3 regions of the Citrobacter tructae genome follow, and region 3 is predicted to be linked to each of the others. Evidence: predicted binding sites of a transcription regulator. Region 3 holds the regulator's gene; each other region holds the start of a gene.
The links. Region 3 encodes LexA, which represses DNA repair genes until DNA is damaged. Its sites were predicted from a motif close to TNCTGTATGTACATACAGNA; they were not measured.
Positions count from the first base shown of each region.

Region 1 (2,271 bases), 1.8 Mb from region 3:
AATGATATGGTGGACTTCCAGAAATGGTGCGCCGTTAGGCATTCGAAATGGTGCCGCTTTAAGGCATAATGAGCATATTCCTTTACTTTCCTGCAATATCCACGCCTTGACTTCCGGAGATCTTGCATAAATTTTTAGAGCAGAAATTTTGCTCTGAGGGGTTTGGATACCATCTGGTTCAGATAACTTAAAATTAGCTAGTTGTTGAGTCCGGAGAAATAATTCATTTTCATCAAAGGTTGGAACGCTATAGTAAGAAAAATCACCTTCAACTACCGAATGCCACGATTCAACGACATCAAATCCTTCAACACTAATTAATATTCGTTTTGTTCTATTTCCTGAAGGCGTTTCTCGTCGCTCAGTATTACTGAAATAACGTTGCAGCTTACACAATTCATTACGAAGATATTGAGCAGGCTTAGAATCAATATCAAAATAACCAGAATCACATAGCCTTCTGCTCCATATTTCAGGGATACTTTTCCTTAATGGGGCTGAAGCTATATAAGGTATAATACGCTTAACACCTTTACCCTGTAGTCTTTCTATAATGATCTCTAATGCTTCATTGTAATCAGAATTCCTTTTTGAAGGCCCCCAGGACTCCAAAACAAGTCCAAAACAACCATCTTCTTTTTTGATACTACATGCAGCATTTAATTGCCGACCATCGTTTCCCCGAACATTCATACACTCTAATCCTTAGAAGTAAAATCATTACTATACTAATCCCATTGTATGAAAAAGTTAACAAGTCAGTATTATGAGTAATCACCAGCCAAGAGCATATGCGATATGTTACAACCAATAAAGTCATTTCATATCACAGCAAAAATTTGCTACTGTATGGAAATCGTTATGGTTTCTCCCCATGATACAGTACTCCTATGGCGTGAGTGCAACATCATTAAGAGAGACGCGATAACCAGCCCTTTCCAACATCTGAGTAAACAACGTTGGTGTACCAATAATTTCATCATCCTGAAGAGGCATGAAAGACACCATGCTACCGCGACGGTACATCAGGGCGCGTTCACATTCTGGAAATGATTGCAGTCTGGCAACGATGACCCCATCGTGACATCTGATGACTGCATAGCCTTTTTTGGGCAATTCTACTTTTTCTTTCACTTAAACTCCCCCATGCAAACGGGATCAAAGCAACACCCAAAATAATTAATAAAACCAATTGTCAGCACTTTCCGAGGTCTCCTGGAGGCTGATCTCTGTTTTATTTTTATCTTCCTTTTCACAACCTGGGATACTCAATCCATCAGAACCAGCGCGAAGCACACGAAGGCTGCAGTTTTCATAATGATTCTCTAACCTTTTCAGCAACACTTCCGCCAGTACAGATACCGAGCTTTTAGGAATTTCTTTCATGCTATCAATGGTTAATTCAACTTTCATAATGGCCTCCATTGCACTTACTGTATGTATATACAGTACACTTAAAAGATAGTATGATCAACGTTTTAACAGCACAAAATGGTAAAAATGATAAGCGTTGCCTGATGGGGGAACATTGACACAAACAAAAATAAAAACTCTACATATCAATAAATTATTCGTTTACTACCTCTATTTACGAACATAAACACACCCAAGCGACAATGAGAATGATTATCGTTATTGAATTTTTCCTTAATCTTGTTAGTATCTTACTCACAGATGGATAATCGTTGATAACAGGAGCAAAACTCGATGAATTCAGGAATAACACTCAAGTACTATCTTAAAAATAGTGTATGGAGCGTAATAGTCATTGGTGTTTTTTTATACTCCTGGATAAACGACCCTAACAATAATCTGACTTTCCAACTGCTCCTGGCAATATTTATTAATTCGCTACTATTCCCTTTCTCTAAATACATCATTCAAAGAAGTGTCCTTTTGTTTTCAAAGAAAGAATTTTGGCAGAGAGACTTTTTTATCAATCCAACAGGTGGTAGTTTAGTCGTTCTTTTTGAATTTTTCTGCTTTATACTGGCAATTCCAGTTTGTTTATTTTTTTTAATTATTAAAACTGTAAAAACCCTCTCAAAATCATGAGAGGGCTATTATGCTTAGATACCTATTAACTTGTTAATATCTTCCATAAGGCTGTCATTTACCAGAGCACTCATAGCGGCCATTATAATTGCAAAACCGAGGATACCAACAGGAGTTCCGACCATTAAAGCAAACGTCCATGCAGTTACTGCAGATGCAACCCTACCCGCAGCAAGCGACTCCATTTTCACAAAGAATGGCCGCCAGTTATCAGTG
Region 1 is NZ_CP038469.1:1,224,210-1,226,480, forward strand. It holds gene E4Z61_RS06455 (HNH endonuclease) at 1-693, opposite strand, end outside; gene E4Z61_RS06460 (hypothetical protein) at 889-1,134, opposite strand; gene E4Z61_RS06465 (DinI-like family protein) at 1,180-1,413, opposite strand; gene E4Z61_RS24360 (colicin E1 family microcin immunity protein) at 1,708-2,055, shown strand; gene E4Z61_RS06475 (colicin-like pore-forming protein) at 2,070-2,271, opposite strand, start outside.
Region 1: a site for LexA is predicted at 1,432-1,451, ahead of E4Z61_RS06465 (DinI-like family protein). Genes of this name have one in related genera too.

Region 2 (2,271 bases), 1.4 Mb from region 3:
TTGCCCGCCGTGATGCGCATAACCGTGATGCTGAGCTTGCCTCCGTAGTGTCGAACATGTCGAGTGAACCTGATGTTACGGCCCAAACGCGCGAAACAGCATTCCGCTTGCTGTGCCTCAACCATACCTTTACGAGCTACATTTCCGCCCTCGGCGCTCACCGGGAACAGCTAACCAATCCAGAGGTCCTGGCGTTACTGGATGATGCTGTCTGCTATGTCGATGATGCACTTCATCATCAACCCGCTGACGAGCAGCGCGTATACCAAGCACTGGAAGGTCTGAAGCAACGTATTCAGCATCTTGACCCGAGCCCGGACAGTAAAGAACCGCTGGTCGTACAACAGGTTGGATTATTGATCGCACTGCTCCCGGAAATCAGGCGATTACAGCAGCAAATCGCTGCTTTACCCTCTAGTTCCCTGGTTCAGGCTTAATCAAACTGGCCCACTCAACCAGCTCCTGGCGGCGAGCCGCCGGGAGCGCTGCTTCATGTACCCCACTGATTGCACCTTCCAGGGCATAAAGAATTTTCACCGTTAGCAACGGGTTAATTTGCAGAAGCTTCAGCCAGCACATTTGAGCACCCAGGGTACGTAATGTACCTTCATCTTTAATCCCGGCTTCGCTCAGTAACGTCTCCAGATGAAATGATATATTCGGGAGCTCCCTCAACCGATGTTGAGCAACGCGCGTCTGTTTTTCTTTCACTGCTGCATCCAGCGAATATCGTGATAAAGACACCAATTGTTGTTGGTTTCGCCACAATTCATCGTTCACCTGATAATAGTTGAGGATCACGGGACGCCCGCGTTTTATAAACGTCAGCCAGACAGGGGAATGTTTTACACAGTACTGTACGCTTTGCTCACACGCCCTAAGGTATAACTCACCGTTGGCGACCATTGCAAAGACCGTTTCCCCCACTGTCAGGCTATAGCTACCAAACAGGGAGCGATAACGAATCGTACCTAAAGAGGCCAAATATTCTTGTGATTTATAAATCCTGGCATAAGAAAGGTTTTTCATAAAAATCCTTTTAAATCATAAGATAAGAGAATGATTCGTAGTAACGATTCCGTTAATGACGACCATAGGCAACTTAGTCTCATGGGGCAAGATGAATTTTATCTTTCCCGCCACGAAGGCTAAAAATTGCGAGTCTGTTTCCGAAAATAAGGTTGATCTTTAGTGATAGCAGGGTTACTGTACATCCATACAGTAACTCACAGGGCTGGATTGATTATGTACACTTCAGGATACGCAAATCGCTCTTCGTCGTTCTCTTCCACATCAAGCAATAGTGCACGCGTTTCTTCAGAAAACGCGACCGCTGGGCTTATCAGTGAAGTGGTCTATCGCGAGGACCAGCCCATGATGACGCAATTACTGCTTTTACCCCTGCTTCAGCAGCTAGGACAGCAATCACGCTGGCAGCTCTGGCTTACGCCCCAGCAAAAACTGAGCCGAGAGTGGGTGCAATCAGCAGGACTTCCTTTAACGAAAGTTATGCAAATTAGTCAACTCTCTCCCTGCCATACGCTGGAATCGATGGTTCGTGCGCTGCGCACTGGCAACTACAGCGTGGTCATCAGCTGGCTGACTGAAGAATTAACGGAAGATGAACATGCTGAACTGGTAAAAGCGGCTGATGAGGGGAACGCAATGGGATTTATTATGCGTCCTGTTCGCGCCCAGGCACTTGCGGGGAGACAGCTTTCCGGGCTAAAAATTCATTCAAATTTGTATCATTAAGTAAAATTAGGATTAATCCTGGAATTTTTTTTCATGCTTTAATTTTATTTTGAATTGTAATGAATTTTTAGCCTGAATGCCTGTCTCAAGCGGTTTTCAGGATGCTGGCAGTACAATTATTCATCCATAAATGTTAAATATTGTGTATACAAGCCTTTTTTTTTCATATGCCTGACGGACTTCACACTTGTAAGTTTCCAACTACGTTGTAGACTTTACATCGCCAGGGGTGCTCGGCATAAGTCGCAGATATCGGTAGAGTAACTATTGAACTGGTCCCCGGGTGAAGGATTTAACCGTGTAATCTCTCAGGAGATATTCATGGCGAATTTTGGATGATAACGAGGCGCAAAAAATGAAAAAGACAGCTATCGCAATTGCAGTGGCACTGGCTGGTTTCGCTACCGTGGCGCAGGCCGCTCCGAAAGATAACACCTGGTACGCTGGTGCTAAAATGGGCTGGTCTCAGTTCCATGACGTAGGCAACAACCAGATCAACAACGCCGGTCCTACCCA
Region 2 is NZ_CP038469.1:1,694,525-1,696,795, forward strand. It holds gene yccS (YccS family putative transporter) at 1-437, shown strand, start outside; gene E4Z61_RS09005 (TfoX/Sxy family DNA transformation protein) at 415-1,029, opposite strand; gene sulA (SOS-induced cell division inhibitor SulA) at 1,246-1,755, shown strand; gene ompA (porin OmpA) at 2,111-2,271, shown strand, end outside.
Region 2: a site for LexA is predicted at 1,205-1,224, ahead of sulA (SOS-induced cell division inhibitor SulA). Genes of this name have one in related genera too.

Region 3 (2,271 bases):
CATAGGCAAATCCGTCCAGCGCATAGGCGGTGAACGTCAACAGAGTCATCAGAACGGCGTTGACTGCAATAATATCGCCCCCGAGACGCGCCCCCAGCACCGTAATCGCGCCAAAACAGAGCTGCAACAACAGCGAACGCAGCATGATGTCGCGGTTCAGCGCCAGCAAACGGCGAAAGTTTCCGCGCCATGCCTGTTTCAGTATCGCGAGTGAAACACCACGCAGATGGAGAACCTTGCGCACCATCAGCAGACCAATCAACAGCGTGGCATATTCTGCAATGACCGTCGCCAGCGCGGCCCCCTGCACGTTCATATGCAGGCCCATCACCAGCCATATATCGAGCACAATGTTAAGGATATTGCCGACAATCAGCAGGATAACCGGCGCCCTCGCGTACTGAACACCGAGCAGCCAGCCAAGCAGCACTAGATTCGCCAGCGAGGCTGGCGCGCTGAGCCAGCGGATTTCAAGGAAGCGCCGGGCCTGTTCCAGTACCGCTTCACTGCCACCGACAATGTGCAGCGCCAGATCGATAATCGGCATGCGAAACACCGCAATTGTCACCCCAGCTCCCAATGCCAGAATCAGCGGTTGCACCAGCGCACGTGCCAGCGCCTGCGGATTTTTTGCGCCAAATGCCTGAGCCGTCAGCCCGGTGGTACTCATGCGTAAAAAGAGCAGCAGCATAAAGAGAAAACTGGTTGCCGTCGCCCCAACGGCTACGCCGCCAAGATAGACCGGGCTATCCAGATGACCAATCACCGCCGTATCCACCAGTCCCAGCAGGGGAACGGTGATATTGGAGAAAATCATTGGTAAGGCGAGGTGCCAGAGTGCTTTATCAGAGGAGGTAAAGAAAGGCATACAGAAAAGCCTGATGAAAAGAAGTGAAAACTAACTGTGGCGCAGAATGCGCCACAGTATTAATACAGAATTACAGCCATTCACCGTTACGGATAACGCCGACGGCCAGTCCTTCAATAGTGAAGTTTTGCTCGCGCAGGTCAACAACGATAGGTTTGAATTCGCTGTTTTCTGGCAGAAGCTCGACTTTATTTCCCTGCTTTTTCAGTCGCTTAACCGTCACTTCATCATCGATACGAGCAACCACCACCTGGCCGTTACGCACGTCCTGCGTTTTATGCACTGCCAGCAGGTCTCCGTCCATAATCCCAATATCTTTCATCGACATTCCGCTGACGCGCAGCAGGAAATCGGCATTCGGTTTGAACAATGAAGGATCGACCTGATAGTGGCCTTCGATGTGCTGTTGCGCCAGAAGCGGCTCACCTGCGGCAACACGGCCTACAAGCGGTAATCCTTCTTCTTCTTCATGCAACAAACGAATACCACGCGATGCGCCAGAGACGATTTCGAGCACCCCTTTACGCGCCAGCGCTTTCAGGTGTTCTTCAGCCGCGTTTGGGGAACGGAACCCCAAACGCTGCGCGATCTCCGCACGCGTCGGTGGCATACCTGTCTGGCTGATGTGATCTCTAATAAGATCAAACACCTCTTGCTGCCTGGCCGTTAACGCTTTCATTCCGCCCCCTGGGTGTATATACAGTTATGCTGTGAGTATATACAGCTAAAGGCGATTTTGGAACCGCAAACTGCACAAAAAACAGGAGATTTATGAAGTTGTGGAATCCTTATCGCAAATGCGACCACAACAGGATGCCCCAGGTGATCAGGGCGACAAAAATAGATAGCAGAACGGCTGCCGACCCCATATCTTTAGCCCGACCGGAAAGTTCGTGATACTCAGATCCAATACGGTCAACTACAGCTTCAATGGCGCTGTTTAAGATTTCAACGATCATCACCAGCATCACCGAGCCAATCAACAACACGCGGGTAATGGCATCGACATCCAGCCAGCAGGCGATGGCAACCCCCAGCAGCACGGCAACACTTTCCTGACGAAATGCTGCTTCATTTATCCATGCGGCGCGGAAACCTTTCCAGGAATAGCCTGCAGCTTTGATAATTCGGGTGAATCCAGTGGTATTATTGGCCATCAAAAAGAACCTTTTTACATTATTAGCGTCAATGTCATTGTAACGTTACCCCGTTTGTTTCAGGGTGTGGCAAAGCAGCGCGAAGTATGACCGGATACACCAGAAATTCACTAAACTTTCTGATATCCTTGCAGCGCATTTGCATTATTAACCAGAGGCTTTACATCGTTTATGTCCGGCTGGCCACGAATTTACTACAAATTACTGAATTTACCATTAAGCGTCCTGGTAAAAAGCAAGTCTATT
Region 3 is NZ_CP038469.1:3,072,824-3,075,094, forward strand. It holds gene dinF (MATE family efflux transporter DinF) at 1-868, opposite strand, end outside; gene lexA (transcriptional repressor LexA) at 939-1,547, opposite strand; gene E4Z61_RS15425 (diacylglycerol kinase) at 1,657-2,025, opposite strand; gene plsB (glycerol-3-phosphate 1-O-acyltransferase PlsB) at 2,197-2,271, shown strand, end outside.